Regions from separate parts of the Bacillus sp. iso_77 genome, predicted to be linked through region 3. Evidence: riboswitches for the same ligand, from Rfam matches in the RefSeq annotation. Region 3 holds a riboswitch; each other region holds the start of a gene.

Region 1 (10,817 bases), 230 kb from region 3:
TGCGAATCTCGCCTTAATTTTAATGGAAGCACAGGACGACAACTTCTTTGAAATTGATTTTGTCATTCGCAGGTTCCAGCAGGCGATGATGAAGGTGAAGTATAGTGACCGTCCAGTTGTGGCTGCACCATTTGGTATGACACTTGGCGGAGGGACGGAGCTTTGTCTACCAGCAGCCGCTATCCAAGCGTCCAGTGAAACGTATATGGGGCTTGTCGAAGCGGGGGTCGGACTCATACCGGGCGGAGGCGGAAACAAAGAACTCTATATTCGCCATCTGCAAGGAGCGGAAAAGCCATCAGCAACTGCGATCCAAGATGCTACGCTACAAACCTTTGAAGCCATTGCGATGGCAAAGGTATCTACATCAGCAGAGGAAGCGCGTGATATGAAGATGCTCCGAGTGAATGACCGGATCAGCATGAATGGTGATCATTTAATCCATGATGCGAAACAACTCGTTCTTTCTCTTGATGAAGCGGGTTATCGTGCACCGCTGAAGCGAAAGGTGCCCGTGATGGGGGAAACAGGCTACGCAGCAATGGTGCTGGCTGCTGAAAACATGAGATTGTCTGGATACATTTCAGACCATGACATGACCATTGCGAAAAAACTAGCACATGTCATTTCTGGCGGCAAATTGCCATTTGGTACAGAGGTGGATGAACAATACTTATTAGAGCTTGAAAGAGAAGCCTTTTTAAGTCTTGTAGGGGAAGTCAAATCTCAGGCACGCATGCAGCACATGCTCGTTAAAGGAAAACCTTTACGTAACTAGGGGGGAGTCAAAATGAGAGAAGCAGTGATTGTAGCTGGCGCAAGAACACCAGTAGGGAAAGCCAAAAAAGGATCATTAAAACATGTCAGACCTGATGATATGGGCGCATTGTGTGTAAAAGAAACGCTAAAGCGTGCCGGTGATTATGATGGAACAATCGATGATTTAATCATCGGATGTGCGACACCAGAAGCAGAGCAAGGGCTAAATGTGGCCCGGAATATTGGGGCATTAGCAGGTTTGCCATATACAGTACCTGCTATTACCATTAACCGCTATTGCTCTTCTGGTCTGCAGTCAATTGCTTATGCAGGTGAACGAATTATGCTTGGGCAGGCAGAAACCATTTTGGCCGGAGGCGTCGAATCGATGTCGCAAGTCCCAATGATGGGTCACTCCATTCGTCCAAACGCTCTTTTGGCAGAGCAAGCGCCTGAATACTATATGAGCATGGGCCACACAGCGGAGCAAGTGGCGCAAAAGTATCAGGTCACACGGCAAGATCAAGATGCTTTTGCGGTGAGGAGCCATCAAAAGGCAGCAAAGGCACTTCAAGAAGGGAAATTTTCAGATGAAATTGTTCCCGTTGATGTGACAGAAAGACGGGTAGGAGAGCAGAATCATCAACTAGAAGAACGCCAATTTACGTTCTCACAAGATGAAGGTGTCAGAGCGGGCACAACAGAGGAGGTTCTCTCAACGTTACGACCTGCCTTCTCAACAAAAGGCACAGTGACTGCAGGAAACTCTTCGCAGACGAGTGATGGAGCGGCATGTGTCATGATGATGGATCGCGAAAAAGCATCTTCTCTTTCTCTTCAGCCGCTCGCCAAGTTCAGAGCGTTTGCTGTTGGTGGTGTACCACCTGAAGTCATGGGAATTGGGCCGGTTGAAGCCATTCCGCGTGCGCTGAAAATCGCTGGTCTAGAGCTGAAGGACATCGGGCTGTTTGAATTAAATGAAGCATTTGCTTCTCAGGCGATTCAAGTCATTCGTCATTTAGGGATCGATGAAGAGAAGGTAAATGTCAACGGCGGCGCCATTGCATTAGGACATCCGCTAGGCTGTACAGGAACGAAACTCACGCTGTCCCTCATTCATGAAATGAAACGGCGAAATGAACAATTTGGTATTGTGACGATGTGTATCGGCGGGGGCATGGGAGCAGCAGGCATTTTTGAATTGATCTAAAGGGGGAAAACAGGATGAAAGCAATGGAAGAAGTAAAAAAGGGTGGCAGTTTCTTAATTGATGAGACGAATTATGAGCATATCTTTACACCAGAGGATTTCTCTGATGAACATCAAATGATCGGGAAAACAACAGAAGATTACATTTTACAAGATGTCGTTCCGCACATCGATCAAATTGAAAATCATGAATTCGAGCATTCTGTTCGTCTCTTGAAAAAGGCTGGAGAGCTTGGCCTGCTTGGTGCGGATGTTCCTGAGGAATTTGGCGGGCTTGGGCTAGATAAAATCAGCTCAGCCATCATTACTGAAAAATTTGCAAGAGCAGGCAGCTTCTCTCTTTCTTACGGCGCCCATGTCGGGATCGGTTCTTTGCCGATCGTGCTATTCGGCAATCAAGCGCAAAAGGAAAAGTACCTGCCAGGACTCGCCTCTGGAGAAACAATTGCGGCATATGCCCTAACAGAGCCAGGGTCAGGTTCTGATGCGCTAGGTGCGAAAACAACGGCAGTCCTGAATGAAGCTGGAACACATTATGTCCTCAATGGGGAAAAACAATGGATCACAAACTCCGCATTTGCCGATGTGTTTGTCGTGTATGCGAAGATTGATGGTGAACACTTCTCTGCTTTCATCGTAGAAAAGGATTTTCCTGGAGTCAAAACAGGACCTGAAGAGAAAAAGATGGGCATTAAAGGGTCCTCGACGAGAACGTTAATCCTTGAAGATGCCGAAGTGCCAAAGGAGAATTTGCTTGGTGAAGCAGGCAGAGGTCATGTCATTGCCTTTAACATTTTGAATATTGGACGCTATAAACTGGCTGTAGGGACAATCGGTGCATCAAAACGAGTCATTCAATTATCGGCAGAGTATGCCAATCAGCGTAAGCAGTTTAAAACACCAATTTCTCAATTTAGCTTAATTGGCGAAAAAGCAGCCAACATGTCGGCAAAGCTTTATGCCATGGAAAGTGCTGTATACCGCACAGTCGGGTTATTTGAACAAAGAATGGGTCTGTTAAGTGACGAGGAGCAAAAGGATGGGAAACAAATTGCGCAATCCATTGCAGAATATGCGATTGAATGCTCTCTTTGTAAAGTGCTTGGCTCTGAAACGCTCGATTACATTGTGGATGAAGGTGTGCAGATTCACGGCGGATATGGTTTCATGCAAGAATACGAAGTCGAAAGAGCCTATCGCGACTCACGAATTAACCGTATTTTTGAAGGAACGAATGAAATTAACCGATTGCTTGTGCCAGGCACCTTCTTGAAGAAAGCGATGAAAGGAGAGCTTCCGCTTCTTCAAAAAGCGCAAACCCTACAGGAAGAGCTAATGATGATGATGCCGGAAGAGCCGGGTGATCAGCCGCTTGATCAAGAGAAATACTTACTTGCCCATGCGAAAAAGATCGCCTTGATGGTATCTGGAATGGCGGCGATGAAATATGGGAAAGCATTAGACAAAGAGCAAGAAATCCTTGTGAATATAGCAGATATCGTCAATGAACTCTTTGCTGCTGAGTCGGCGGTCTTGCGTACGGAAAAAGCAATCGCAGCATCAGGCACAGAAAAAAATGCACAAAAGCTTGCGTATACACAAATTTTCACGCAGGAAGCCTTTTTAAAAATTGAAGCTCATGCGAAAGAATCATTGATTGCCATGGAAGAAGGAGATTCACTCCGTATGAGTCTGTCAGCCCTTCGCAAGCTGACAAGATTCACGCCAATGAATGTCATCGCGAAAAAGCGTGAGGTGGCGAAACGAATCTTTGAAGCAGAGAAATATATCGTATAAGACGGCTTAAAAGGTGCGGATATCATGTCGCACCTTTTTGTAAGCATACATTTAGGTTTTTCATATGTTTTGTGATAAAATGTTGTCACTATTTGCAGGAGGTGAAAATGGTGGCTTTAGATTTTTACGAATACCCATCTTGCGGTACATGCCGAAAAGCAAAGAAATGGCTGGAAGAACACAATAAAGACATCAACAGCATACATATCGTCGAAGAGACGCCTGATAAAGAAACATTAAAAGCCCTTTACGAAAAAAGCGGTTTAGAGCTGAAGAAATTTTTTAATACGAGCGGTCAGAAATACAGAGAGCTGCAGCTGAAAGATAAACTTCCTGCAATGTCAGAGGACGAGCAGCTTGAATTACTTGCGTCTAACGGAATGCTAATCAAGCGTCCAATTACAACAGACGGCAAACGAGTGACAGTTGGATTTAATGAAGATACATTTAAAAGCGTCTGGAAATGATGTAACTTTCATTCAGATTGTGGTATCTTCAATATAGATTGTAAGAAAAGACTGGAGGGGTATGAAATGAGCACACCAAAAGATTTACGTTATTCAGAAGAACACGAATGGGTCAAAGTAGAAGGAGATAAGGTGCGTATCGGTATTACGCATTTTGCTCAATCTGAGCTAGGCGATATCGTGTTCGTTGAGCTTCCTGAAGTAGGAGACAAAATTACAGCGGACGAGCCTTTCGGAAGTGTAGAATCAGTCAAAACAGTTTCTGAACTATACGCACCGATTAACGGCACAATCGTTGAAGTAAACGATGAGCTTGATGACAGCCCAGAGTTCGTCAACGACTCTCCATACGAAAAAGCTTGGATGATCGTAGTAGAGCCAGCGGATGCATCTGAAATCGAGAACTTAATGACAGCTGAGCAATATGAAGAAATGACAAAAGAAGACTAATTCATGTGAAATTGGACACTCTACCTTTATGGGGGGTGTCCAATTTGTCTTTTCAAAAAGAACAGGTGGATATAACAGAGCATGTCACTGGACGATTCAAAGAGAGCGGCATGGTGCTTTACCATCAAAACGAAGAGATTGGCACGATGATTAGTGAAAATCAATATGAATTAAAATCAGGTTATTCCTATGATCAAAACCGTTTTTATCGTCTGTCAGATACATTGACCCATGGGACTGAAAAATATGTAGACTGTGACGATGAAAATGGCTGGTGCTGATCACAGATAAGGCTGCAGTGAGTGCTGCAGCCTTTTTGTTGATCAATTGCCCAATCTTTACAACCTGAATGAAAGATTGTAATCTAAGGAAGAAGTGAATCAACGTCAAAAGGGCCGGGTGATCGTGATGAATGTCGAGATAGAAAAGGTCATCATTGTAGAAGGTAAATCAGATAAACAGAAGCTAAAAGAAGTCATAAGTGAACCTGTTACCATCATTTGCACCAATGGCACGATCAGTACATCGAAGCTGGATCAGCTTGTGGACGATTTATTCGGGAAAGACGTTTACATATTAGCAGACAGTGACGATGCTGGCGACAAACTGCGGAAGCAATTTCGAAAAGAATTCCCTGAAGCACTGCATCTTTTTGTCGACAGAACGTACCGCGAAGTGGCCGCTTCACCGTCAGCCCACATTGCATCTATTCTATTAGCTGCAAACATTGATGTTCATTCGAAATATTTATAAGGGTGACGTATATGAAAGAGATAGAAGAGCATGAATTCAAGGAGATAGAGGACGATTTATTTCTTTTGTACTTATATACACCATTTTGCGGAACATGCCAGCTGGCAAAGAAGATGCTGGCAGTGGTTGATGCCATGCAGCCGGAAGTTCCTTTTTATGAGAATAACTTAAATTACTCGCCAAGTTTTGCGAAAGCATTTGAGATCGAAAGTGTCCCTTGCTTTCTCCTGTTTAAAAAGGGTGAAATCGTGCAAAAAGGCTATGCCTTTCACTCCGTTCCATATCTTCACGAAATGATTGAAACCGCTAAATAAAGCGGTTTTTTGTCATATTTCAAGCAATTCATTTGAAAATTTGTCGAGCTATTTATAAAGGACAAGCCGATGTTTGTAGAGAAATGTTATGTATAACCAAATGACAGGGAGGTTATACATGTGGAAAATGTGAAAGCCCATGGAAGTGCAGGGCAGCGATTATTGTTAAAGCCGTTGCTCTCATCATCATCCTTGAAGATTACATTTGAGGCGGAAACGGACTCTTGTACATTGATTGTGGATGAACGTGGTGAAGTGAAGAAACTACCTGCAATTGAGTTATCGGATCTCATCTTTTATGGTGAGCGAAAAGAGATTTTGCAATTATTAGATGGAGACATGTCCTTACAGCAGCTGATCAGCAGAGGACAAGTGAAAGTGAAAGGCTCATTTCGAGCACTTCTTCGACTAGAAGCAGTACTTTGGCTGACGAACGGTTTTTTTCGAAAAATGATAACGTAGTCGTTTACTTGGAAATTAGCGATTTACAGCGTTGACATATCTCAGATAGCATGATATTCTACGTTAGTAAAAACATGAACATCACATAAAACAACATATTTTCTCTTATTAAGAGAGGTGGAGGGACGTGCCCTATGAAACCCGGCAACCGTCAGCATAGCTGAAATTGGTGCCAATTCACTCAAAGCCGCAATGCTTTGAAAGATGAGAGAAAGGCGTATTTGATATAAAAGGCCTTTCTGCTTGCGTTGCAGTTAGGTCTTTTTTACTGACCTTACGTCAGGCTAGCGTCATAACAGTCGGAAGAATAAATGAACGTATGTGATGGCAACCTATAGATTCAGCAAGAAAGCAGGTGAACAGACTGTGATCCATTTACAGAATGTATCAAAAACGTATCATTCAAAAAGCGGAAATGTTGATGCCGTGAAAGACGTCAACTTGGATATCGATAAAGGTGAAATATTCGGAATTATCGGGTATAGCGGCGCAGGGAAAAGTTCCCTGATTCGCCTATTAAACGGTCTGGAGATGCCAACAGAAGGAATCGTTGAAGTGGCAGGCAACCGAATCAATGAAGTATCGAATACGAAACTTCGGAAAGCAAGACAAGAAATCAGCATGATTTTCCAGCACTTTAACTTGCTCTGGTCAAGAACAGTGAGACAAAATATTATGTTCCCGCTCGAGATCGCAGGTGTACCAACGTCAAAACGGAGAGCTCGTGCAAACGAACTGATTAAATTGGTCGGTTTAGAAGGAAAAGAAAATGCCTATCCTTCTCAGCTCAGCGGCGGGCAAAAGCAGCGTGTAGGGATTGCGAGAGCATTAGCGAATGACCCAAAAGTTCTGCTATGTGACGAAGCGACATCTGCTCTTGATCCACAAACAACAGATTCCATCCTTGAGCTTTTAGCCGATATTAATAAACGACTAGGACTCACCATTGTATTGATCACACATGAAATGCATGTCATTCGCAAAATTTGTCACCGTGTGGCGGTGATGGAGAATGGCCGTATTGTCGAAGAAGGCGAAGTATTACGTGTCTTCAGACAGCCGAAAGAAGAAATGACGAAACGATTCGTGAAACAGCTTGCTGAACCAGAAGAAGCAAAAGAAACGATCGAGCACGTCCTAGAGAGAGTAAAAGAAGGTCAGGTCGTCCGGTTGTCCTTTATCGGAGATTCTGCCGAACAGCCGCTGATCACGGAAATCATTCGATCCTTCAAGGTCGATGTGAACATCCTGCAAGGAAAGATTTCTCAAACGCAGGAAGGCGCGTTTGGAACACTCTTTATCCATATAAATGGAGACGAGAACGAAGTTGAAAAAGCCATCGCCTATATCCAAAGCAAACAGGTTGAAATCGAGGTGATGACACATGTTTGAGAAATGGTTTCCGAACGTTGATCTAGAGGTTATTTGGAACGCGACGGGTGAAACGGTCTATATGACACTCATTGCATTAGCGTTTGCTTTTGCTATCGGCATCATCCTTGGGCTGCTGCTCTTTTTGACAAGTAAAGGCGGTTTGTGGGAAAACAAACCAATTAATGCTGTTATCGGCGCAGTCGTCAACATTTTCAGATCGATTCCCTTTATCATATTAATCATTCTATTATTAGGATTTACTAAACTAATTATGGGCACGATATTAGGCCCAAATGCAGCATTACCAGCCCTTGTCATTGGCTCAGCTCCTTTCTACGCACGTCTTGTTGAAATTGCACTGCGTGAAGTAGACAAAGGAGTCATTGAAGCAGCACGATCTATGGGAGCGAAAACGTCAACAATCATTTTCAAAGTATTGCTGCCAGAATCATTGCCAGCCCTTATTTCAGGTATTACCGTAACAGCGATTGCTCTGATTGGCTCTACTGCGATTGCAGGAGCAATTGGAGCAGGCGGACTTGGTGACCTTGCTTATGTGGAAGGATACCAATCTGGTAATACAGATGTCACACTTGTAGCCACTGTGTTTATTCTGATCATCGTCTTTATCATTCAAATAATCGGTGATTTGATTACAAATAAAATTGATAAACGTTAAGGGAGGAATTATTCATGAAGAAATTGATTTTAAGTGCACTATTTCTAGCATTTGCAGGCATTTTAGCTGCGTGCGGTTCATCAAATAACGCAAGCGATAACAAAACCATCACGGTTGCCGCTTCAAAAACACCACATGCCGAGATTCTTGAAGAAGCAAAACCACTTCTAAAAGAAAAAGGCTACGATCTAAAAGTGAAAGTACTGAGCGATTATAAAATGTACAACAAAGCATTAGCTGAAAAAGAAGTGGATGCGAACTTTTTCCAACATATCCCTTACTTAAACGAAGAAAATAAATCAAACAAAGATTACAACTTAGTGAGTGCTGGTGCCGTTCACCTTGAGCCTTTCGGTATCTACTCTAAGAAATACAAATCAGTAAAAGATATTCCAAACGGCGGCACGATCATCATGACAAACAACGTAGCTGAGCAAGGACGTATGCTTGCCCTATTACAAAATGCTGGTGTGATCAAGCTTGATCCAAAAGTAGATACAATCAACGCAACAGTCAAAAACATCAAAGAAAACCCGAAGAACCTAAAATTCAAAAAAATCGCTCCTGAACTAACAGCGAAAGCTTATGAAAACAGTGAAGGCGATGCAGTATTTATCAACGTTAACTATGCGATCCAAAATAAATTGAATCCGAAAAAAGATTCAATTGAACTTGAGCAAACGAAAAATAACCCATATGCAAACATCGTCGCTGTTCGCAAAGGTGACGAAAAATCAGAGAAGATCAAGGTATTAATGGAAGTTCTTCACTCTGATAAAATCAAAGAATTCATCGACAAAAAGTATGATGGTGCAGTATTGCCTGTATCTGAATAACAACTTGTAAACCTCGTTTTCATCAAAGCGAGGTTTCAACTTGTAGACAAACCCTCGCATTCGTTGTCAGGTCTGCGCTCCGGTGCTCACGAATGTCAAATTCGCTCTGCTCCGGTACTCGCCCTTCCTAGACTGCAAAGGTTTTCTATCACGCTGAAAAAAGAAGACAAAGGGCTAAAATAAAGATCATTTTAGCCCTTTGTCAATCATCTGCAACCTCGCTTTCATGAAAGCGAGGTTTTTTTGTGTATTTTTTCAAATCTCGCTCATAATAAAAACGAACAAATGACCTGAAGGGATGGAATGAAGATGAATGAACAACATATGAGCGGATCGATGCAGCAATCACTGACGGATTATAAAACGGCAATGGGTGAATTTCAGAAGAAAATGCCGGTGTTTGGCAAGAAATTCAATGAATTTACGGAGCAGTGCTTTCAGAGCGATTCATTAACACAAAAAGAAAAACAAATGATTGCCCTCGGCATCAGCATTCATGCACAGGATGAATATTGCATGATCTATCATACAAAGGGAGCACTCGATCAAGGCGCAACAGAAGAGAATTTGCTGGAGGTCGTCAGTGTGGCGACAGCGTTTGGCGGCGGTGCTGCGCTAAGTCAAGGTATCACAGTTGTTCAGCAATGTATCGATGAATTTGGAGGACAGACGCATTAAGGGAAGGATAAGATGGTATTTATCCATCTCAGGGAGTTGAGTCGTTCTCAGCCGGTTGTGTGAGAAAATATGCCAGCATAGCGTGTTATATCCCTTTTGAGTGAAGCAGCGTGCCTTTGATACAATGAAGCTACACTCAAAGAAGGGAATGGTTTATTATTTGTTCGGACCATAGTACACTGGGATTGGATTATACCGCCGAGATGGAAAAGGCCATGCATAAAGCTCATGGCATGAGCTATGCAGAGTACGAAAGAGACCATGACTTAAGGATGAAAGTGGAATATAAACGAGAGCAGTCCTATCGAGATGAGAAAAGGCAGCTCGCAAAAATGAATATACAAGGCTATTAAATAGCTAAGGGACGGGGAGAATAGTTTCCCGTCCTTTCTTTATGAAAACTGTCTTTTCGACATAAATCCTTTTATCTACCTGTATTTTTTGTTAGAATTTTGAGAGCATCCTCTCACGCTTGTCGTGAATGTGTTGTATTCACTTTTAATTTGTTATAAAATTAGAATGAGAATAAATTGAGAATAATGATTATTTTGGAGGTATCGATATATGACTGCTTCGACATTAACAATTAAGGACTTGCACGTTGAGATTGAAGGGAAAGAAATCTTAAAAGGTGTAAACCTAGAAATAAAAGGTGGAGAATTCCACGCAGTAATGGGACCAAACGGAACAGGTAAATCTACTTTATCTGCTGCTATCATGGGCCACCCTAAGTATGAAGTGACAAAAGGCAGCATCTTGCTTGATGGCGAAGATGTTCTTGAAATGGAAGTAGATGAGCGCGCTCAAGCGGGTCTTTTCCTTGCAATGCAATATCCATCTGAAATTAGTGGTGTGACAAATGCAGACTTCCTTCGTTCGGCTATTAACGCACGCAGAGAAGAAGGCGATGAAATCTCTCTCATGAAATTCATCCGCAAAATGGACGAAAACATGGAATTCCTTGAAATGGACCCAGATATGGCACAACGCTACCTAAACGAAGGTTTCTCAGGCGGGGAGAAAAAACGCAACGAAATTC
Region 2 (10,817 bases), 830 kb from region 3:
TTAACGGCTTTACTAGGCGCAGGAAATACAGAATTTCTAGGCTTGCCAGTGGTTGCCGTTGTGTACTCTTCATCGGTGATTCCAATTCTACTCACGATCTGGCTCGGCTCATATGTTGAAAGATTCGCGGAAAAATATAGTCCGAAATCACTAAAAATCATTCTTGTTCCAACAGTTACACTTCTTGTCGTGGTACCAGTTATGCTCATCGCGGTTGGACCGCTTGGTGGTATTATCGGAAATGGCCTTTCAGGTGGAATTGATTTATTGTTCAAACATGCAGGTATTTTGGCCGGACTCTTAATCGGTGGCTTTATGTCACCATTGATCATTACGGGCATGCACTATGCACTACTTCCAATCATGATCAACAACATTACATTAAACGGTTTTGACTTCATTCTTCCAATGATGTTTGTAGCGAATATGGCACAAGCAGGCGCAGCATTCGGTGTCTTCTTAAGATCAAAAAACAAAACATTCAAATCATTGGCGATGTCTACAAGTATCACTGCGTTAATGGGTATTACTGAACCTGCTATGTATGGTGTGAACATGCGATTGAAAAAACCGTTCCTTGCAGCCCTCATTGGTGCAGCAGCAGGCGGCGTGTTCATGTCTATCTTCAAAGTAAAGTCATATGTGATATCAGGATCAGCAGGTCTTCCAGGTCTCCCAACGTTCATTGGACCGACATTTGTTTACTCCATCATTGGATTAGTGATCGGCTTTGTTGTAGCAACCATCATGACACTTGTTCTAGGTTTCAAAGATGTACCAGTGAAAGATGATACAAAAGCAGACAAACCAGAAGAAAAGAAAGACACAGTAGCGCTTCAAAATGAAGTGGTACAAAGCCCGCTTGAAGGTCAACTAAAGCCGCTCAATCAAGTAAATGATGCAACATTCTCTAATGAAATCATGGGTAAAGGAACAGCCATTGTCCCAACAGTTGGACGTGTAGTAGCACCGTTCAACGGCAAAGTTGAAACCATTTTCCAAACGAAACATGCCATTGGTTTAAAGAGTGATCAAGGCACAGAGCTTCTCATCCATGTGGGGATTGATACAGTAAAACTTGGCGGTAAACATTTCACAAGTCATGTGCAGTCAGGTGATCTCGTTCAAGCAGGAGATCTGCTAGTTGAATTTGATATCAAGGGCATTCAGCAAGAAGGCTATGATGTAACAACGCCAATTATCGTCACCAACACAAATGATTATGCACAAGTTGATGCGAAAACAGATGGGGCGATTACAGTAAAAGAGACATTGCTTACAGTCAGTGTAGAAGAAAATGAGGAGGGCATTCAACATGACCAATTTAGAAAAAACATTTCCTAAAGGTTTCTTATGGGGCGGCGCAGTAGCCGCCAACCAAATTGAAGGTGCTTATAACAAAGATGGAAAAGGCTTATCAACAGCGGATGTATCACCACACGGTATTATGCACCCATTCGATGAATCAATGAAGGACCTTAACTTATATCATGATGCGATCGACTTCTATCATCGTTACAAAGAAGATATTGCCCTGTTTGCAGAAATGGGATTCAAGTGCTTCAGACTATCCATTTCTTGGCCACGTATTTTCCCAAATGGCGACGATGCGGAACCGAATGAAGCGGGCCTCGCTTTCTATGAAAAAGTATTTGATGAACTGCATAAGCATGGAATTGAGCCAGTTGTCACGATCTCTCACTATGAAATGCCGCTTGCACTTGTGAAAAACTACGGCGGTTGGAGAAACCGTAAGCTTGTGGGTCTTTATGAAACATACGCTAAAACATTGTTCACTCGCTTTAAAGATAAAGTAAAATATTGGATGACCTTCAATGAAATTAACGTCGTCTTACATGCTCCTTTCACAGGGGGTGGCCTTGTATTTGAAGAAGGCGAAGACGAGAAAAGCATTCAATATCAAGCAGCGCATCATCAGTTTGTTGCAAGTGCTCTAGCTGTTAAAGCAGGACACGAAATCATTCCAGATGCGAAAATCGGATGTATGATTGCAGCGATGACCACATATCCGTACAGCTCAAGACCTGAAGATATGTTTGCTGCGATTGATCAAGATCGTAAAACATTGTTCTTCTCAGATGTACAGGCAAGAGGCTATTACCCTGGATACATGAAACGTTATTTCCTGGAAAATAACATCAACATTGAATTCCAAGACGGTGACGAAGACATTCTAAGAAACCATACAGTCGACTATATTGGCTTCAGCTATTATATGAGTTTTGTGACAAGTACAGATCCAGAGGTACTTGGACAAGTGACTGGTGGCAACCTATTTGAAGGCGTGAAAAACCCTTATCTAGAAGCAAGTGATTGGGGCTGGCAAATTGATCCAAAAGGACTTCGTACAACACTAAACCAACTATATGACCGCTACCAAAAACCATTGTTTATCGTAGAAAATGGATTGGGTGCTGTGGATCAAGTAGAAGAAGACGGCTCCATTCAAGACGATTACCGAATTGATTACCTCAGAAGTCATTTGCTTGAGGCAAGAGAAGCGATCGCAGACGGCGTTGATCTGATCGGCTATACAAGCTGGGGCCCAATTGATCTTGTCAGTGCATCAACAGCTGAAATGAAAAAACGCTACGGCTTCATTTATGTCGACCGCGACAATGAAGGCAACGGTACATTAGATAGAAAGAAAAAGAAAAGCTTTGATTGGTATAAACAAGTGATTGCGACAAATGGAAAGCATTTAGACGCATAAAAAAGAGAGACAAACCGCTGATCAAACGGTTTGTCTCTTTTTATTGTGAGTGGACTATGATGTCCACACTTGATCCGCAATCTCAATCACATGACGCAGCTTTTCCCATTGCTGTTCTTCTGTTAACAAATTGCCTTCCTCTGTTGAGGCGAATCCACATTGTGGGCTCAAACAGATTTGGTTGATGTCCACATATTGTGCCGCTTCCTCGATTCTTCTTTTGATCTGATCAACGGGTTCAAGTTCCCCATACTTTGAAGTGACAAGACCTAGTACGATTTGAAGGTTTGAATTTTTCACATAACGAAGGGGTTCGAATCCGCCAGAACGGTCATCGTCGAATTCTAAGAAGAGACCATCCAAATCCAGACCGGCAAAAATCGTTTCTGCCGCTGCCTCATAACCACCTTCGGCTGCCCAAGTTGATTTAAAGTTACCACGGCAAATGTGCATGGTGATCACTAAATCATCTGGTCGATCGGCAACCGCTTCATTGATTGTTTTCGCAAACGATTCACGCAGTTCATCTTCCTCGCGGCCAAAAGCTTTGATTTGTTCATGTCCTTTTTCAGAAAAGAACACGGCCCATGCTGTATCATCCAGCTGTAGATAACGGCAGCCTGCATCATAAAAAGCACGGATGGCTTTTTTATAAGCCTGTGCCACGTCATGGTGAAAATCATCTAAGCTGTCGTACACACCTTCTTCAAGCTTTCCACGGAAAAAGAGCATATTCGGACTTGGAATCGTCATTTTAGCCGTATGATCACCCGCGATGCTGTGAAGGAAGCGATAATCCTCCAGCATTGGATGATCAGTAAAATCAATCTTACCTGTTACTTTGATGCCTCTGGCTTTTGTTGTCGTATTGTGGAATTGAATGCCTTGGTCTGCTTCAAATCCTTCGACCCCATCTAGCCCTTCTAGAAAGTCAAAATGCCACCAAGCACGTCTGAACTCTCCATCTGTGACAACCTCTAATCCAATCTCCTTTTGCTTCTCGACAATACGAGTAATTTCTTCATTTTCAATTTGTCGGAGCTGCTCTGCTGTGAGTGTACCGTCTGCTTTTTGCTTGCGGGCTTCTTTGATGCGTTCAGAACGAAGTAAACTCCCTACTTGATCTGCGCGAAATGGCGGCTTTGTCGTTTTCTTACCAATGGTTTGTACTTGTGTCATGTTGAATCCCTTCTTTCTTCAGGTTATAAATCAAATAAAAAAGCTCTTCCTTGGATAAGGAAGAGCATCATATACTGTGAGATCTCTGCCTTATCTTCAAACAAGCATCAGCTTGTTTAAGGAATTAGCACCATTCTGTTCCTAGGAACAGCGGTTGCCGGGTTTCACAGGGCCAGTCCCTCCACCACTCTTAATAAGGTTACCTTTGATTTAATTTTCTTAATAAACACAATTATTCAATCTTTTTGAGAAAAAGTCAATGGTTTTTCCTATTTATTTTCCTACATAAACAAATCAGCGACGAGAACACCAGCTAATCCAACAAGTGAAAGAACAGTCACCATCAATGTCCAAGTTTTAAAAGTTTGAGCCATCGACAGATTAAAGTATTCTTTGTAAATCCAGAAACCCGCATCATTCACGTGAGAGAATGTAATACTGCCGGCGCCTGTTGCAATTACCATTAATTCTGGGCTGACTCCCGTCAAACCAATCAGCGGTGCAGAAATGCCAGCTGCTGTGAGACCCGCGACAGTCGCTGACCCTAAAGAGACACGAAGGACAGCTGCAATCAGCCAAGTGAGGAGCAGAGGAGACAGTGTGCTTCCTTGCATAATCCCTGCAATGTATTGATCAACACCGCTGTCAATGAGAACCTGTTTAAAAGCACCGCCGCCTGCAATGATCAATAGAATCATCGCAATGGAGCCAATTGAATCCTTAATCGATTTCATGACGTCCTGCATGCTCTTTCCTCTGCCAAGACCAAATGTGTAGATGGCAAGCAGCACAGAGATTAATAGGGCAATCGCCGGCTCACCTAAAAACTCAGCCGCCGGTAGCAGCGGGGAGGACGGGAAGAAAATTTCTAAACATGCTCTGAATGTCATGAGCAATACAGGTAAAATAGCGGTGAAAATACTAATGCCGAAGCTTGGCATTTCCTCTTCTGTAAATTCCTTTGGATTAAACAAGTCCTTTGGAATGTGTGCATGCAGTTGATCTTTCTTAAATAGTTTCGTAAACAAAAGTCCGCCTACTAAAACAGCAGGAATGGCTAAAATAATTCCAACCAATAAGGTTTGTCCCATGTTGGCTTGAAATACATTGGCAATGGCTGTCGGCCCTGGGTGAGGAGGGAGGAAGCCATGTGTTGTAATGAGTGCAGCGACGAGCGGCATTCCCACATACAACACAGGAAGTCTTGCGGCTTGAGCAATGGTAAAGACTAATGGAATAAGAATAATGAATCCGGTTTCATAAAATAGAGCAATTCCGATAACAAATCCAGTCAGCATCGTCGCCCATTGGATTTTCCCGATACCAAAGCGGTCGATGAGTGTCATGGCAATACGCTGAGCACCGCCAGAATCAGCCATCAATTTACCAAGCATCGCTCCAAAGCCAAGAACCAACGCCAGATGGCCGAGTGTACTTCCAAGCCCTTTTTCGACTGAAGCAATCGCTTCAAGTGGTGACATGCCTTCTAAAACGGCAACGATTAAAGAGACAATAATCAACGAAATGAAAGCGTTTAACTTAAAGACAACCATGAGTAAAAGTAATAACAAAACGCCAAGTCCGATAAAAACTAACGACATGATCTTTCCTCCTTTGTGCTGCATAAGGGAGCGTGAACGCCCCCTCTGCTTTATCCTTCAAGTATGTCTACTGCTTCTTTTAACGTATCCTTTGAGCCAACATTTCCCGGGAAAATCACATAAGACATAAATGGGAATTTGCTTTCTTCTCCTGTTTGCCAAACGGGAATACCTGGTCTGATTTGACCTGCGACGGTCGCACGTTTGACGCTGAGTCCTCTTGTTCCAATATCGCTAGAGGTGATTCCACCTTTGGCAATGAGGTACTTAGGGCGAATGGAGAGGCGCTGAACAATGCTTGTCACAGCATCACTAATCTGAACAGACAGTTTCAATTCTTCCTCTTGACGATCGTCCCCAAGATCAAGCCGTTCTCTCCTTGTATAAACAGCAACCGATTGCCCGGTTGTTAAAAGCCGTTCAGTTTGTTGAATCACGCGGTCAATTTCCTCTTGAAATGCTTCAGGTTCTAACACGAGGTGTGTATCAAATTCAATAAATGCAATGTCTTTATTTTGCTGCAGCGCTCGCAATTGTTCGGTTGTTTTTTTGACATGGGAACCGACCATGATGAGGCCACCGTGCGTGCTTTCTTCCTGTATTAAGTCTTGTCTAGTTAATAGTGCTTGATCCTCAACACCGCCAAGCACTTTTGTGAGAGCTGCCGCACTTCTAAATAGAAAGTGCTGACCTGCTTTGATGGCATCTATGAGGGCAATGACAAAGACTTTGACATCGTCATAGTCCACTGCATTTACAACCACTTTTTGAAAATCCTTCACGGTCATCAGCTGATCCTTGATTTGTTCATTACGTAAAGCCCGGATATCTTCTAAAGAAATATAAGTAGTGTTTTCCTTAGTGAACGATCCGTTTGATTTCTCTTCGATCCATTCTCCGAGGTGAGAAGATTGAAATCCGAATGTACGATCCAATGCAAATTCTGTGTCACCAGCAGGAATTAATTCGTGACCTTCCTGTACGTAGTGAATATTGCCAATCGTAAAGCGGCCGCCTTCTTTAAAAAAGGGAAGAAGGATTTCGCCGTCAAATTGGCGGGAGCTTTGCTGTTCAATGGTCGTTCTGAGAATGTCAGTCTCTAGCGGGAAGTGTCCACGCAGGGTGGAGTCCCCCCGGCTGACAATGATGAAATCTTGATCAAGCCGTTCAGCCGTTTTCACAATCGTTGATGCGATCGTTTCATGAAGAACCGCCGTTTCTTTCTCTGTCATACTGCGAGAGTTGGTTAAGATAAAGAACATACGGCTGTCTTCAAGAAAACCAGCTTCAATGCTTTTCTCTGACCAATCGGTGAAAACAGAGACGCCGTGTACGGTTTGAATGCCTGTTGGGTCATCGTCTAATACAATCACTTTATGGTGAAAATGGTTTAGTGCTTGTTCGTATGCTGATTGAATGCGGTCTGAATCCGCTTTCGGAATGGCATTTAGTAACTCAATGCTTTGTTTCATAGAACCTCATCCTTTCTTCACTTCAACATGAGCCATTTTTTCGTAATATTGAACGATTCCGCCGTGATCAAGTCCAGACTTTCCGTCCGCTTTGAGGGCGTGGAAGATTTCCAGCAGCTGACTAGAAAGCGGGAGAGGAACGCCGATATCGTGGGCAGTTTCCATGACATTGGTTAAATCCTTTAAGTTGATGTCAATACGTCCGCCAGGCTCAAAGTTTCGTTCTAAAATGAGAGGAACCTTCGCATCGAGTACAGCACTTCCTGCCAGTCCACCTCGGATGGCTTCATACATTTTATCAATCGCAATGCCAGACTTAGCGGCAAGGACGAGTGCCTCGGACATGGCAGCGATATTTAAGTTGACGATGATTTGATTCGCAAGCTTTGCGGTTGTCCCGCTTCCATTTGATCCAACTAATACGACATCTGTGCCCATGGCATAGAGGACATCCTTTACTTGTTCAAAAATCTCTTTTTCTCCGCCCGCCATAATCGCAAGTGTCCCGTCTATCGCCTTTGGCTCTCCGCCACTGACAGGAGCATCGATAAATTCGACCTGATGCTGTTTTGCCAGTGCCGCTAATGCTCTAGAAGTAACAGGTGAAATAGAGCTCATATCTATAATAATCGTGCCAGGTCTTGCTGTAGCCAATATGCCTTGTTCACCTGCTACAACTGCTTCTACATGCTCACCTTTTGGAAGCATCGTGATTATGATATCGCTTTCAGATGCTGCCTCAGCAGCTGATGCAGCGGCATTTGCGCCCAATTCTTTTAATGCTAGAACAGCTTCTGTATGAATATCGAAAACAGTCACAGTATGACCGGCTTTTAATAGATTGAGTGCCATAGGTTTCCCCATAATGCCTAATCCAATGAATCCAATTTGCTTTGCCATTTTGTCCGCCTCCTATTTAGAAACCCCTTACAAAAAGCGCTTTCTTTTCTTTTTGTTAGTATATATACTATCGATTTAAATTAATAGTAGGAAATAAACTATTGTTCATTTAATGTACATGACGAAATAGGAATGTGTCAACGGAAAATATGAGAAAAGTCACAAAAAAAAGACCGGAAACAGCTCCGGTCTATGGTCGATTATGTTTTATTTTTAGCTACAGCTAATCGAGAACGTTTGACGTTGTCGATTGCATTTGATCCTAATTCTAAAACAGCTGTGACGTACAAAACATCAATAATCACAAGCTGATTAATACGAGAAATCATTGAGTCAGAACGATAGGTTGTTTCTCTCGATGAACTGAGCAGATGAAAGTCGGATTTCTTGGCGAGCTCTGATTTCGGATAGCTCGTAATCGAGGCGACCGTTGCACCTTTTTCCTTTGCAAATTGCACGGCATCAAGGATTTCTCTACTTTCTCCTGAATGTGAGATCGCGACGATAAAATCATGTTCCGTTGCATGTGTTGCAATCATATTCATCATATGAGGATCACTGCATAGACTCACTTCAAAGCCAAGCTGGAGAAACTTATGATAGGCATCTCCGGCAATAAAACTGGAGGCACCTGCTCCAAAGAAGACGGTTTTATGAGCCTGTTTCATTTGCTCAATAAATTGTGTCACAGCTTGGTCTTCTAAAATATGTTTCATATCCTGAATAGAGTTGGTGGTTAACTCTATGACCTTATGTTTAATATCTGCGACACTATCAGATGCTTCGATCTCACCGTATATGGATTGAGGTGTATTGGTCGCAATATCCTGCGCGACATGGACACGAAACACTTGATAGGACTCATAGCCAATTTTTCGCAGAAAACGAAAGATCGTCGTTTCACTTGTGTTGCATTCAGCAGCGAGTGCACTAATCGAATGAAGCACAACTTTCTGAGGGTTTTGTAAAATGTAATTGGCAATCTTTTTCTGGGTAGGGGACAAACTATGAAATGTTGTCCGGATATGACTAAAAATATTCTCTTCTATGATAAACACCACACTTCATCTAACATTCTATCTTAAGCATACAGGAACTTATGAAAACGGTAAACAAACCTCACATGAAAAATAAAGAATAATATGGAAGAAAACACTTCTTTTGGTTCTTTTGTCATGGTATACTCAATTGGTAATAGACAAAAATGGGGGTTTTTACTATGACAATGAAAAAAGGCCTAACGATCAGCCTGCTCATTTTTTCGCTGATTGTTTCATTGTTTGCGCCAGTTGGATCTGCGGATGCCAAACAAGTGAAAAAAGCAAAAGTAAGTACACACTATTATAAAAAGAAAAAAACGTTTAAATATGCACAGGTGAAAAACCTTAGTAAAGCGCATATGAAAACCATCAATCGTGATTTAAAAGATGATATTGCATTCTCTTATTCTACGTACTTGTTCTTAAAGGACGAAGCGAAAAAAGAAGGCATTGGGAAGATCACATACGAGAGATCGTTTAAAACGAAATTTAACAATGGGAAGAAACTAAGTATCCTAAACTATGATTACATGAATGACGGTAGTATGCACGGGGATACGATGGTTACGAGCATGAACTATGTGTTAACAAAGAAAAAAACAAAGCAACTGTACTTTACAGATGTGGTAAAAACAAAGAAAAAGCGTACAAAAGTAAGAGATTATATCTATAACTACACAAAGAAGCATAAAAGTAAATTCTATGCGAATCTGAAAAAAAGCGATATTCAAATCGGCTACGACACGCAGTACTACTTCACGAAAAAGGGAATCGCTGTTGTCTTCCAGCCATATGAAATTTCACCGTACTATGTAGGAATTCCTATGATTCAAGTACCTGCGAAGGTGTATAAATAAACAAGAGAAACGGCCATGAATTTGGTCGTTTTTTTATACATAAAAAGAGCCCCTGGTGATGAGGCTCTTCTTTTTACATTTATACTTGTTTGGGTGCATCGTTTAGTGGGTGACGGCGTTTGCCGTTGTAGTGGCGGCGCATACGAAAGATTTCAAACTCCGAAAGCTCTGCGCTTTTTCGTTTTTGGGTGCGGTTATCTTTTTTGAAAGAGAATAGTAAGTAGCAGCAAAGTGAAGCGATAATCAATAAAATCATCATATGACATTCCTCCAATTCATCCTATTCTTTAAGTGTAGACAGGGTGAGTGATGTTTATAACTGAAAATAGTTAGCAAATAGCGTTTAGTTCTAAAGGTTTATTCTTGCTGCTTTTTTAGGTCTAAAATACTGGTTGTTTTTAACTATTATATTTCCAGTTATTGCACTCGTCAAGAAGAATTTTTCTGGGGTTGTCTCTATTAGTACGATTAAGTGTCATAAAAGTTTCAGAAAATTGTAAACTTTTATTAAAAAACCGTTCCCGAACAGGAACGGTTGTAAACATGTTTATGCTTTTTCTTCAAATAAACGTGCAATTTCCACGATCACTTCTGACGCTTTCAGCATGTTCTCTACAGAGATGAATTCATATTTACCGTGGAAGTTTTCCCCGCCAGTAAAGATGTTTGGCGTTGGAAGTCCTTTATATGAAAGCTGTGAGCCATCTGTACCGCCGCGGATTGGTTCAATGACAGGTGTCACTGAGCGGTTTTCCATGGCTTCATGAGCGATGTCTACGATATGTTTGACTGGCTCAATTTTTTCTCTCATATTGTAATATTGATCCTGAATGCTAAGGGTGATGCTGTTTTCGCCGTAGACCGCTTTTAAGTCGTTTGCGATTTTTCCAAACAGTGCTTTGCGCTTGTTGAATTTCTCTTTATCAAAATCACGAATAATATATTGCAGCTCTGCTTCTTCTACTTCTCCTACAAACCTTGTGAGGTGGAAAAAGCCTTCGTATCCTTCTGTGTATTCTGGAGATTCATCTGAA
Region 3 (10,817 bases):
AAAAGAAGGATCTGTTCATCATTCGTTCTCGTATGAAATACCTAAAATCATTTGGTTTTGCAGACTTTGAATTTGTACACGCGTTCTGTCTAAACGTTCTCTTTGCTGATCATTGGCGACATCTTTTAACTTTTCTAATTCATTCACCGCATCCTCAAGCATGAGCTGCGCTTTTGAAAATTCTTCTACGTTATAATGTTCTTGGCGAGAGCTCAAATCAAACTGTTCGCTTGCAAACTCAAGAGTCTCAGTGCTTTTTTGGACAAATTCATCGATTGATTTTCTAGTTGCCATCTAGCCATCCCTCCATTTCATCATTGCTCTCGCCTATTTTGCCCACGTAAAGCTTTTTCACTAAAGAAAATGTTGGACAGATTCAATTGTCCTCTTTCGTGATTTTTGTTAAACTTTAAGGATGCCTATTATGCAAGGAGGTTACTGACTTGGATCAGCATAACCCTTTTTTATATTCAAACAGCGAGAAACGTTATCACACATGGAATTATCATTTGCGTGAGCACTTTGGTCATAAAGTATTTAAAGTCGCATTAGACGGCGGCTTTGATTGTCCAAACCGTGATGGTACTGTCGCACATGGAGGCTGCACATTTTGCAGCGCAGCAGGATCTGGTGATTTTGCAGGGAACCGGGCGGATGATCTCATCACTCAATTTAATGAAATCAAGGATCGGATGCATACAAAATGGAAAGACGGAAAATACATGGCGTATTTCCAAGCTTACACAAACACACATGCGCCGCTTCCTGTTTTAAAAGAAAAATACGAAACCGTCATGAATCTGGATGGAGTGGTTGGTTTATCGATTGCCACAAGACCTGATTGCCTGCCAGATGACGTCGTGGAATATTTAGCTGAGTTAAACGAACGGACATATCTATGGGTTGAACTTGGTCTACAAACTGTACATGAGCGGACAGCGATGCTCATCAACCGTGCCCATGATTATGAATGCTACGTAGAAGGTGTAGAAAAACTGCGAAAACATGGCATTCGAGTCTGTTCACATATCATCAACGGTCTTCCTCTTGAAAACCGAGATATGATGATGGAGACAGCAAAAGCTGTCGCTGATTTAGATGTGCAAGGAATTAAAATTCATCTACTTCACCTGTTAAAAGGAACACCGATGGTAAAGCAATATGAGAAAGGCAAACTAGAGTTTCTCAGCCAAGAGGAATATGTCCAGCTTGTCTGTGATCAGCTGGAGATCCTGCCCCCAGAAATGATTATTCATCGTATTACAGGCGATGGTCCCATTGAATTAATGGTAGGTCCAATGTGGAGTGTGAATAAATGGGAAGTGCTCAATGCCATTAATGCTGAGCTTGAAAGACGTAACAGCTACCAAGGCAAACGTTTCGTCAGATTGGAAGAAGCGGCAAAATGATTTTAAAACGGATGCTCCCTTTTAGTAAAGAGCTGTTAGAGCGTGCTTGTCAAAAAGGCGATATTGTCATTGATGCAACGATGGGGAATGGGCATGATACACGCTATTTAGCTGACCTTGTCGGGAAGGATGGACAAGTTTTCGCATTCGATGTACAGAAGGAAGCCATTGAGCAAACAAGCAAAAGACTCGGTGAGCACTACCCTTACGTTCACCTGATCCATGACGGACATGAACAACTTGCTGAGCATCTGCCAGCGGATGCTTATGGCCACATATCTGGTGCAGTGTTCAATCTTGGGTACTTACCAGGAGGCGATAAAGCCGTCACGACTCAGGCCCATACGACCATTGAAGCGATCAAACAGCTCATTGATTGGCTTAAGCCTGGTGGTCTGATCGTTCTTGTGATTTACCACGGGCACCCCGAAGGAAAAAAAGAGAAGGACATCCTCCTTGATTATTGCAAAACACTCCATCACGAAGAAGTACAGGTGATATCTTATCAATACATGAATATTCAAAACGATCCGCCCTTCGTGGTAGCCATCGAAAAAAAACTCAAATCCTCTTAATGGATTTGAGTTTTATTATTTAATAAGCGTATTGGTCAATGATTTCTTCAAGCACTACTTCCAGCTCTTCTGCATCTGCAAGCTCTGATCGAGTAAAGCGGACACGTACAAGCTGTTCTCCGTCATTATACATTTCTTCCAGCCAGCCACGCAGCCCTCTTGCTCTACGGTCAACTTCAAAAATGAGATCTAGCCCCTCTTCATCAATGAAGAAAATCACCTCTAACTCATCAAGCATTTGACGATAATAATCGGAAGTCGGTATAAACTCAAACTCTTGAACAAAGGGAAGGCGGCGCCTAAAATAAGGTGCTTCTTCACAGTCTGCTTCATGAAGGTGAAAGCCTAAGTTTCCAACAGCTTCAAGCACACGTTTCACCCAAGGGTGCGCGCTTACAAAAATGCGGTCATGATCAAATTTATCAATACCACCTTGAATATCAAGGTCTGTCACAACAGCCACCTCTACTTTACCTACAGTCATTGGAGTATCAAGAGGAAGGTGAAACGAGAATGTAAACTGCTGAGCTTTCGCAGGCTGAATCGTGAATGATTCAGTCACTCGGACAGAATGGATGGTTGTGTGTTTTCGTTGCTCTTCATCATCTTTTACAATGGTGTACCATGTTTTCAACTTTAAATCAATATAGCGAATATCTTGAGGCACTTTTCCGCCCTTCACATGGACTGTTCCCTTTACTTCTTCTCCCGGTTCATACGCATCTTTCTCCAAAATTGTATCCACTTTTGCTGCACCGATTCCTACACTTGCTGCAAACTTTTTAAAAAACGACATATTCGACCTTCCCCTTTTTTAAGTTTTTCAACAAATATACGTCATAAGGAGTAGATACGATTCATTCAATTCATACTTTTCTCCTACTTTTCGTACACTAAGAATAATATCGGCAGCAAATAAGAGGATTGTAATCATAAAAGAACTGTACATGGTCTAAAGCGAAACAGTTCAAAACAAAAAAGCTTGTAGAAAAACATTTTCTACAAGCTGATGAGCTTATTTTATACGTTAAGAAGATTTCATCCAAGGCATTTTCTGATAGGTTCGATAGGCTCTGCCATTGATATAGAAAAAGAACGATGTTTTCCCGCTTGATTTGATCAACCGCTTTGCCAGCTTGTTCATCTCTTTTTGAGCTGTCACTTTTTCATCAGACAAATAGACCGCAAGTAACCCTCTATTGATTAGTTTGTGAAAATTCTCGTGTGGAATGCCTTTCAGCTGTTCATCCGCTTTTTCAATAAAATGCTGTAGTCTATCCATCATCTCATGATGAGAGTTGTAGTACGAGCAAAAATTTAAATCGCCTTCCAGCCTGTCCTCTTCTTGGTCGATTAAATAGTCCAGTAAGATGTGCAGACCTTGAATATAAGGGAAATAGCTTTCGTAAATTTGCTTCGCCTGCTTCTCTGTAAAATCAGGCTGCAGTGCATAAGCCACAAGACAGAAAATACCCAGCGTTGATCCTGCACATGCGGAAAACTCATACCACTCCATCTTTGGTAAATCCTTTTCATACTGGCGGAACCATGACTCTAATCGAGGTTCACGCTCATGAGGAACCACATGCTTATGTACTTGTAAATCACTATAATAATCACACAGCGTATGTAAATAGGGCTGAATGATCGGATAATGCGCTAGACGTGACAGCACATCTTGGCACGTCCTGACTAGCGCATGCAAGTACCCATGATCCTCTTGATCATCACGGAATTGATAATACGGCTTAAGCTCCGCATGAATATCGAGTGCATCTCTCATCGCTTGATGCAGCATATGAAAATCCTTTGGATCAAGTGATGTACTGCGGTCACACAAGTTATCTAAGTAATCGCTAATCGTTTGGTACGCCACAATGAATTCAATACACGTTTCCTTCGCTTCACCTGCAAGAAGAGATAAAATTCCCCCGCCTTCACAGTGAAAGGTTTTACTGGATATGCTCGCTAGTGCCTGCGTTCTCAGTTCTTCATTTTCAATCATTTCTGCATGCGCCCGCCACTTTTTTAGCTCCTGATGAACTAGCGGAAAAATATCTTTATACACCTTCGTCATCAGTGCAAAAGGACGTTCTGGTACTGACAAATCAATCCACCCCCAACTTAAGCTCACAATCAAATATATTGATCAGTAAAGGCTCTTGCCGCCTTAAACACATCTTCTCGCTCGGGCTCATTAAAAATTTCATGATAAAGCCCTTCCCATTCACGGTATGATTTATTGGTTGATTCAATGCCATTGAACCATTTCATCACTCTTGTTTTATCTACAATCTTGTCATCGCCTGCCTGCATGAGCAGGAGTGGAATCGACCGAAAGACATTCGTTGGCTGCATCGCCGCATCGATATTTTTCACCAGTTCTCGATACCAGCGAACCGACACCTTCGTCACATAAAGCGAATCATTGGAATCTGCCTCTATCACATCTTGATTCCGTGTAGCAAGTTCGATCGACAGCCCAGATTCGACTTTAAAAGACGGCGCCAGCACATTTAGCCCTTTTGACGCAAAATCCATCAGCTTCTTCGGTTTAAATTGCAGACCTAAACAAGGTGATGATAAAATAAGGCCATCAATCTTCGTATGGGTATACTGCTTGAACCATTCAATCGAAATCAGTCCCCCCATACTATGTCCAAGTAAAAATGTCGGAAGTCTGAACGACTTCGCATGTTCAATCCATTCATCCACTGTATCAATGTATTCTTGAAAAGAACGAATGTGGCCTCTCGCACGTGTCGATGTCCCTTGCCCAGGCAGGTCACCCATGACGACGTGATAGCCTGCATTTCGCCACATTTCGATCAGCCATTTATATCGGCCATGATATTCACTAGCACCATGTACAATGACAATTGTACCAACCGGTCTTTCAGCATGCCAAGTCCACAAAGTAAACACCTCACAAATGTTGTATTAAGAAAGGAAGTCGAAAAAGTGATTTATCCATATCATCAGTTTACACCTGAGATTCATGAATCGGTCTTTATTGCAGAAAACGCCACCATTACAGGTGATGTCACAATTGGAGAATATTCAAGCGTTTGGTTCCAAACGGTCATTAGAGGCGATGTAGCTCCTGTGAGAATTGGAAAAAACGTCAACATTCAAGACTTATCCTGTCTGCATCAAAGTCCTGGAAAAACACTTCTTATTGAAGATGGTGCTACCATTGGACACCAAGTCACATTACATAGCTCTATCATTCGAAAAAATGCCCTCATTGGCATGGGTTCCATCATTCTCGATGGTGCGGAAATTGGCGAAGGAGCCTTTATTGGTGCAGGTAGCCTTGTCCCGCAAGGAAAAGTCATCCCAAAAGGTTCACTCGCTTTTGGCCGTCCAGCCAAAGTCGTTCGCCAGTTAACAGATGAAGATATCCAAGACATGGATCGTATCCGCAGAGAATATGTAGAAAAAGGACAATACTATCGTTCCCTTTTATCGCGTTAACATCATACATGTATCTTCACTTTATCATGTTTTTTTCAGGATATTAAGCAATAACTGTGTACCGCTTGTTATTTTACCCTTTTCCACTACTTTCTATCATGACAAAAAAGGTTTTCAGCACAAAGCTGAAAACCTTTTTCATTAGCTAAAAATAACTTCTTTCGGCTGGTGATTCAACTGCTCTGGATCAATGCTGCGCTCTACATAGATGCTATGCCAGATCATAAAGATCAGGACAGTCCAAATCTTACGGCTATGATCTGCTTTTCCAGCACAATGATCATTTAATAAATCAAGAACATATGCCTTGTTAATGTATTCATCTGTCTGACTGTTTTTAATGATATCTTTCGCCCAAGCGTTCATCTCATTTTTCAGCCAATGACGAATTGGAACAGGGAAACCTAGTTTTTTACGGTTTAACACATGGTCCGGCACAATGCCTTCTGCTGCTTTACGCAATAAATATTTCGTTGTGCCGTCTTTCGTTTTCAACTCTTCTGGAATTTTAGAAGCTGCTTCAAATACGACCTTATCAAGGAATGGAACACGAAGCTCAAGAGAATTCGCCATTGTCATCTTATCTGCTTTCAGCAGGATATCCCCGCGCATCCACGTATGGATATCAACATATTGCATTTTGTTAATATCGCTGTAGCCTGCACTTTCCTCGAAGTATGTTTTCGTCACGTCACGATACGTGATGTTCGGATCATACTGCTTTAAGAGGTTTTTCTTCACTGGCTCTTCAAAGATTTTCGCATTGCCGATATAACGTTCCTCTAATGGCGTACAGCCGCGAACGATAAAGCTTTTCCCTTTCATTCCTTCTGGCATTAAACGAGCCAGACGAAGAAGAAGCTTTTTCAGCATGGATGGTACAGATTCAAAAGGCTTTAGAGATAGCGGCTCACGGTAAATATTATATCCACCGAACAGCTCGTCTGCTCCCTCACCTGAAAGAACAACTGTGACTTGTTTTTTCGCTTCTTTTGCCACGAAATACAATGGAATCGCCGCTGGATCAGCCAAAGGATCATCTAAATGCCAGACGATCTTTGGAAGCTCATTCATATATTCCTCAGGAGAAATCACAGCACTAAAGTTTTGCAATCCCAGCTTATCAGCTGTTTCTTTTGCTACATTTACCTCACTGAATCCATCCTGCTGGAAACCAACAGAGAATGTCTTCAGTTCAGGGTGAAATTCCTTTGCGACCGACACGATGAAAGAAGAATCGATCCCGCCTGATAGGAATGAACCAACAGGCACATCACTTCTCATGTGGACTTTTACAGAATCATAGATAGCATCACGTACTTCTTCTACTAATTTCTGCTCTTGTGTTTGTTCAGGTTTGAATTGAACTTTCCAGTAAGTCTTAAATGCAATGTCTTGGCCTGGACGCAGTGTAAACTGATGACCTGGCTCGACTTTGTGCACTTTTTGATCAAGTGTATTTGGCTCAGGAACGAACTGAAAAGACATGTACTGCTGCAAAGCAGTCTCATCAAATAAAATGTTCTCATTCACAGCCATTAAGCTTTTGCGTTCAGAAGCAAAGTACACTTGGTCATCCAATTGTGTAAAATAGAGCGGTTTAATGCCGAAAGGATCTCTTGCGCCATATAATAACTGCGCTTCTTTATCCCAAATTAAAAATGCAAACATCCCGCGAAGCTTCGATGCCGCTTCTTCTTTATAGTGGCGATATGTGGCAAGAAGGACTTCCGTATCAGAATCTGTGCTGAACGTATAGCCTTTTTTCACAAGCTCTTCTTTCAGCTCCACATAGTTATAAATTTCTCCGTTGAAAATAATCCAATATTTTTCATCTTCATAAGAAAGCGGCTGCTTTCCGTGTTCAACATCTATAATACTTAAACGTCTAAATCCAAATCCTACATGCTCATCATGAAAGTACCCCTCATCATCCGGACCTCGATGAACGATGAGACGATTCATTTGCTTAATTAACTCTTCCTGCTCAGTAGTTTCGGACAATGGACGGTGATTAAATACACCAACAAACCCACACATATTATTGCCTCCACGTTATGTTATTTCTTAAAAGTAGACCTATAATTAGACAGTATTTTGTCCAATTTTGTTTCACATTTTTACGCTTTTTGTAGAATTTTTTTTAATCAAAAGGAAAACCGCTTAAAATAAGCGGTTTTGTATGTTGTTATTCTCCTAATGCTTCCTTGCGAAGCGTGTCGGCTTTATCCGTTTTTTCCCATGGAAGATCCAAGTCATGACGGCCAAAGTGTCCGTATGCAGCGGTTTGTTTATAGATCGGACGACGTAAGTCAAGCATTTTAATAATGCCAGCTGGACGAAGATCAAAGTTTGCACGTACCACTTCAATTAATTTCTCTTCAGAGGCTTTTCCTGTTCCAAATGTATCAATTGAAATGGAGACAGGCTGTGCAACACCAATTGCATAAGCAAGCTGTACTTCACATGAATCTGCAAGACCAGCTGCTACGATGTTTTTCGCTACATAGCGAGCCGCATATGCTGCAGAACGGTCAACCTTCGTTGCATCCTTACCAGAGAAAGCACCGCCACCGTGACGAGCATACCCGCCATAAGTATCAACGATGATTTTACGTCCAGTTAAACCAGCATCCCCTTGAGGTCCACCGATAACAAAGCGGCCTGTTGGGTTGATGAAGTATTTTGTTTCTTCATCGATCAGTTCACTTGGAACGACAGGGCGGATGACATGCTCTTTTAAGTCGCTTTGAATTTGTTCAAGCGTCACTTCTGGTGCATGCTGTGTAGAAATAACCACCGTATCAATACGAACTGGTTTGTTTTGTTCATCATATTCAACTGTTACTTGAGTTTTTCCGTCTGGACGAAGGTATGCAAGTGTTTCATTCTTGCGTACTTCTGTTAAACGGCGAGATAATTTATGTGCAAGAGAAATCGGCAGTGGCATAAGCTCTTCAGTTTCGTTGTTTGCAAAACCAAACATCAGACCTTGGTCACCTGCACCGATTGCATCAATTTCTTCTTCAGTCATTGTTCCTTCACGTGCTTCAAGCGCTTTGTCTACACCTTGCGCAATATCAGCAGACTGTTCATCAATTGATGTAAGAACCGCACATGTTTCCGCATCAAAACCATATTTCGCACGTGTGTAGCCAATTTCCTTAATCGTGTCACGCACCGTCTTTGGAATGTCGACATAAGTAGACGTTGTAATCTCACCGCTTACTAATACGAGACCGGTTGTTACAGAAGTTTCACAGGCAACACGTGCATTTGGATCTTTCTTTAAAATTTCATCCAAAATGCTGTCTGAAATTTGATCACAGATTTTATCTGGATGTCCTTCGGTCACTGATTCTGAAGTAAATAAACGACGATTTTGACTCATAATGGCTATTTCCTCCTGTACAAGACCACATCATCCCAAGATGAGGCCTCCAATATGATACGGAACTCGTTCCCTCTTATATTTCAACATGTTTATATTAGAGATGTTATTGGCAATTTGTTCATATGATATCCCAAAAATAAAAAAACCATTTCCTTCATTGCGAGGAAAGGGTCTGAGATCGCATGCCTTTCACTCTTATCGCTCAAGGTGTTCTTGTACCTTGCATCAGGTTAGCACCTTGGTTTCTCAGCATGTTCATGCCTTTTTCATAAGAAACCGGTTGCTGGGCTTCATCGGGCCTGTCCCTCCACCAACTCGGGATAAGAGTATCCGTTCAATAAGATATCTTATCTTAAACCCTTGCGTCATGTCAATGGTTCATAGGAATTATCTCCCCTTTTTTTCACCTCATCATTAGCATCACCAAAAAGCATATTTTCATAGCAGAAATGAAAAAACACACACAAAAATGTTTAAATAGTATAGACTATTATTATCAATGTGTTATACTAATCAAAACAAACAAATTCAACGGTAAAGGAAGGGTTTTTTTATGAACTCAGTGGATTTAAAAGAAGATTTGCAGTCATTGCTCTCATTAGAAAATACGCACCAAAATTTATCTGTTCCGAAACTTGTTGAAAAGATTTTGGCACGTAATGAAGGCGTTTTAACTTCAACTGGTGCTGTCCGCGCCACAACGGGTGCCTACACTGGACGTTCGCCTAAAGATAAATTCATCGTAAAAGAAGAAAACTCTGAACATAAAATTGATTGGGGTCAAGTCAATCAGCCGATCTCGAAAGAGGCATTTGATCGTTTATATACAAAGGTTGTGTCATACTTAAAAGAACGTGATGAACTATTTGTCTTTGATGGTTTTGCAGGTGCTGACGAAAAATACCGTATGCCAATTACAGTTGTAAATGAATTCGCTTGGCACAATCTCTTTGCAAAGCAGCTATTCATCAGACCTGATGGATCAACACCATCATCAAACGAAAAACCTTTCACCATCTTATCTGCACCTCACTTTAAAGCAGATCCTGAAACAGATGGCACAAACTCTGAAACGTTTATTATCGTTTCTTTTGAAAAACGGACGATTCTGATCGGTGGAACAGAATATGCAGGAGAGATGAAAAAATCCATTTTCTCTGTTATGAACTACCTGCTTCCTGAACAAGATATTTTATCAATGCACTGCTCTGCTAACGTCGGTCAAGAAGGCGATGTTGCTTTATTTTTCGGCCTTTCAGGTACTGGAAAAACGACGCTTTCTGCAAGTGCAAGCCGCAAGCTGATTGGAGACGATGAGCATGGCTGGTCTAACACAGGTGTCTTCAATATTGAAGGCGGATGCTATGCAAAATGTGTGAACTTAAGTGAAGAAAAAGAACCACAAATTTACAAAGCCATCAGCTTCGGATCAGTGCTTGAAAATGTAGTACTTGATGAAGAAACACGTGAAGCAGATTATGATGACACATTCTTTACTGAAAATACACGTGCGGCTTACCCAATCGAAATGATTGATAACATCGTGAAACCAAGTATTGCAGGTCACCCATCTGCCATCGTCTTTTTAACAGCTGATGCATTCGGCGTTTTACCTCCAATCAGCCGTTTAACGAAAGAACAAGCCATGTACCACTTCTTGAGCGGTTACACAAGTAAATTAGCGGGAACTGAGCGTGGCGTGACGTCACCAGAAACAACGTTCTCTACTTGCTTTGGTTCACCATTCTTACCACTTCCTGCTCATGTCTATGCTGAAATGCTTGGTAAAAAAATCGATGAGCACGGCGCAAAAGTATTCCTTGTGAATACAGGCTGGACTGGCGGCGGCTACGGTACGGGCAAACGAATGAATCTTGCTCATACAAGAGCAATGGTGCAGGCAGCGATCGAAGGCGATCTTGACAACGCTGAAATGATCACTGACGACATCTTCGGATTACA

The links. Region 3 has a riboswitch for S-adenosylmethionine ahead of metK (methionine adenosyltransferase). Riboswitches for the same ligand answer to the same signal wherever they lie in the genome.
Region 1: linked by a shared signal. The riboswitch ahead of AC0VYC_RS15215 (methionine ABC transporter ATP-binding protein) and the one ahead of metK (methionine adenosyltransferase) in region 3 are both predicted to bind S-adenosylmethionine.
Region 2: linked by a shared signal. The riboswitch ahead of AC0VYC_RS18265 (5-methyltetrahydropteroyltriglutamate--homocysteine S-methyltransferase) and the one ahead of metK (methionine adenosyltransferase) in region 3 are both predicted to bind S-adenosylmethionine.

Annotation. Positions count from the first base shown of each region.
Region 1 is NZ_CM149683.1:2,933,473-2,944,289, reverse strand. Features, by position in the region: gene AC0VYC_RS15260 (3-hydroxyacyl-CoA dehydrogenase NAD-binding domain-containing protein) at 1-778, shown strand, start outside; gene AC0VYC_RS15255 (acetyl-CoA C-acetyltransferase) at 791-1,969, shown strand; gene AC0VYC_RS15250 (acyl-CoA dehydrogenase family protein) at 1,984-3,765, shown strand; gene AC0VYC_RS15245 (arsenate reductase family protein) at 3,876-4,232, shown strand; gene gcvH (glycine cleavage system protein GcvH) at 4,299-4,682, shown strand; gene AC0VYC_RS15235 (YusG family protein) at 4,727-4,963, shown strand; gene AC0VYC_RS15230 (toprim domain-containing protein) at 5,091-5,435, shown strand; gene AC0VYC_RS15225 (thioredoxin family protein) at 5,447-5,749, shown strand; gene AC0VYC_RS15220 (SCP2 sterol-binding domain-containing protein) at 5,870-6,211, shown strand; SAM riboswitch class I at 6,314-6,422, shown strand; gene AC0VYC_RS15215 (methionine ABC transporter ATP-binding protein) at 6,578-7,603, shown strand; gene AC0VYC_RS15210 (methionine ABC transporter permease) at 7,596-8,264, shown strand; gene metQ (methionine ABC transporter substrate-binding lipoprotein MetQ) at 8,279-9,100, shown strand; gene AC0VYC_RS15200 (carboxymuconolactone decarboxylase family protein) at 9,410-9,778, shown strand; gene AC0VYC_RS15195 (YuzK family famiily protein) at 9,994-10,131, shown strand; gene sufC (Fe-S cluster assembly ATPase SufC) at 10,343-10,817, shown strand, end outside.
Region 2 is NZ_CM149683.1:3,538,099-3,548,915, reverse strand. Features, by position in the region: gene AC0VYC_RS18275 (beta-glucoside-specific PTS transporter subunit IIABC) at 1-1,344, shown strand, start outside; gene AC0VYC_RS18270 (glycoside hydrolase family 1 protein) at 1,316-2,734, shown strand; gene AC0VYC_RS18265 (5-methyltetrahydropteroyltriglutamate--homocysteine S-methyltransferase) at 2,789-3,913, opposite strand; SAM riboswitch class I at 4,001-4,113, opposite strand; gene AC0VYC_RS18260 (gluconate:H+ symporter) at 4,195-5,514, opposite strand; gene AC0VYC_RS18255 (four-carbon acid sugar kinase family protein) at 5,565-6,986, opposite strand; gene garR (2-hydroxy-3-oxopropionate reductase) at 6,993-7,886, opposite strand; gene AC0VYC_RS18245 (MurR/RpiR family transcriptional regulator) at 8,087-8,944, opposite strand; gene AC0VYC_RS18240 (DUF3298 and DUF4163 domain-containing protein) at 9,106-9,783, shown strand; gene AC0VYC_RS18235 (hypothetical protein) at 9,863-10,042, opposite strand; gene pepT (peptidase T) at 10,331-10,817, opposite strand, start outside.
Region 3 is NZ_CM149683.1:2,703,271-2,714,087, forward strand. Features, by position in the region: gene AC0VYC_RS13835 (YtzC family protein) at 19-294, opposite strand; gene mnmL (tRNA modification radical SAM protein MnmL/YtqA) at 444-1,409, shown strand; gene mnmM (tRNA 5-(aminomethyl)-2-thiouridylate-methyltransferase MnmM) at 1,406-1,984, shown strand; gene AC0VYC_RS13850 (sporulation protein) at 2,004-2,780, opposite strand; gene AC0VYC_RS13855 (tetraprenyl-beta-curcumene synthase family protein) at 3,012-4,091, opposite strand; gene AC0VYC_RS13860 (alpha/beta hydrolase) at 4,121-4,900, opposite strand; gene AC0VYC_RS13865 (gamma carbonic anhydrase) at 4,946-5,461, shown strand; gene asnB (asparagine synthase (glutamine-hydrolyzing)) at 5,603-7,501, opposite strand; gene metK (methionine adenosyltransferase) at 7,650-8,852, opposite strand; SAM riboswitch class I at 9,048-9,182, opposite strand; gene pckA (phosphoenolpyruvate carboxykinase (ATP)) at 9,409-10,817, shown strand, end outside.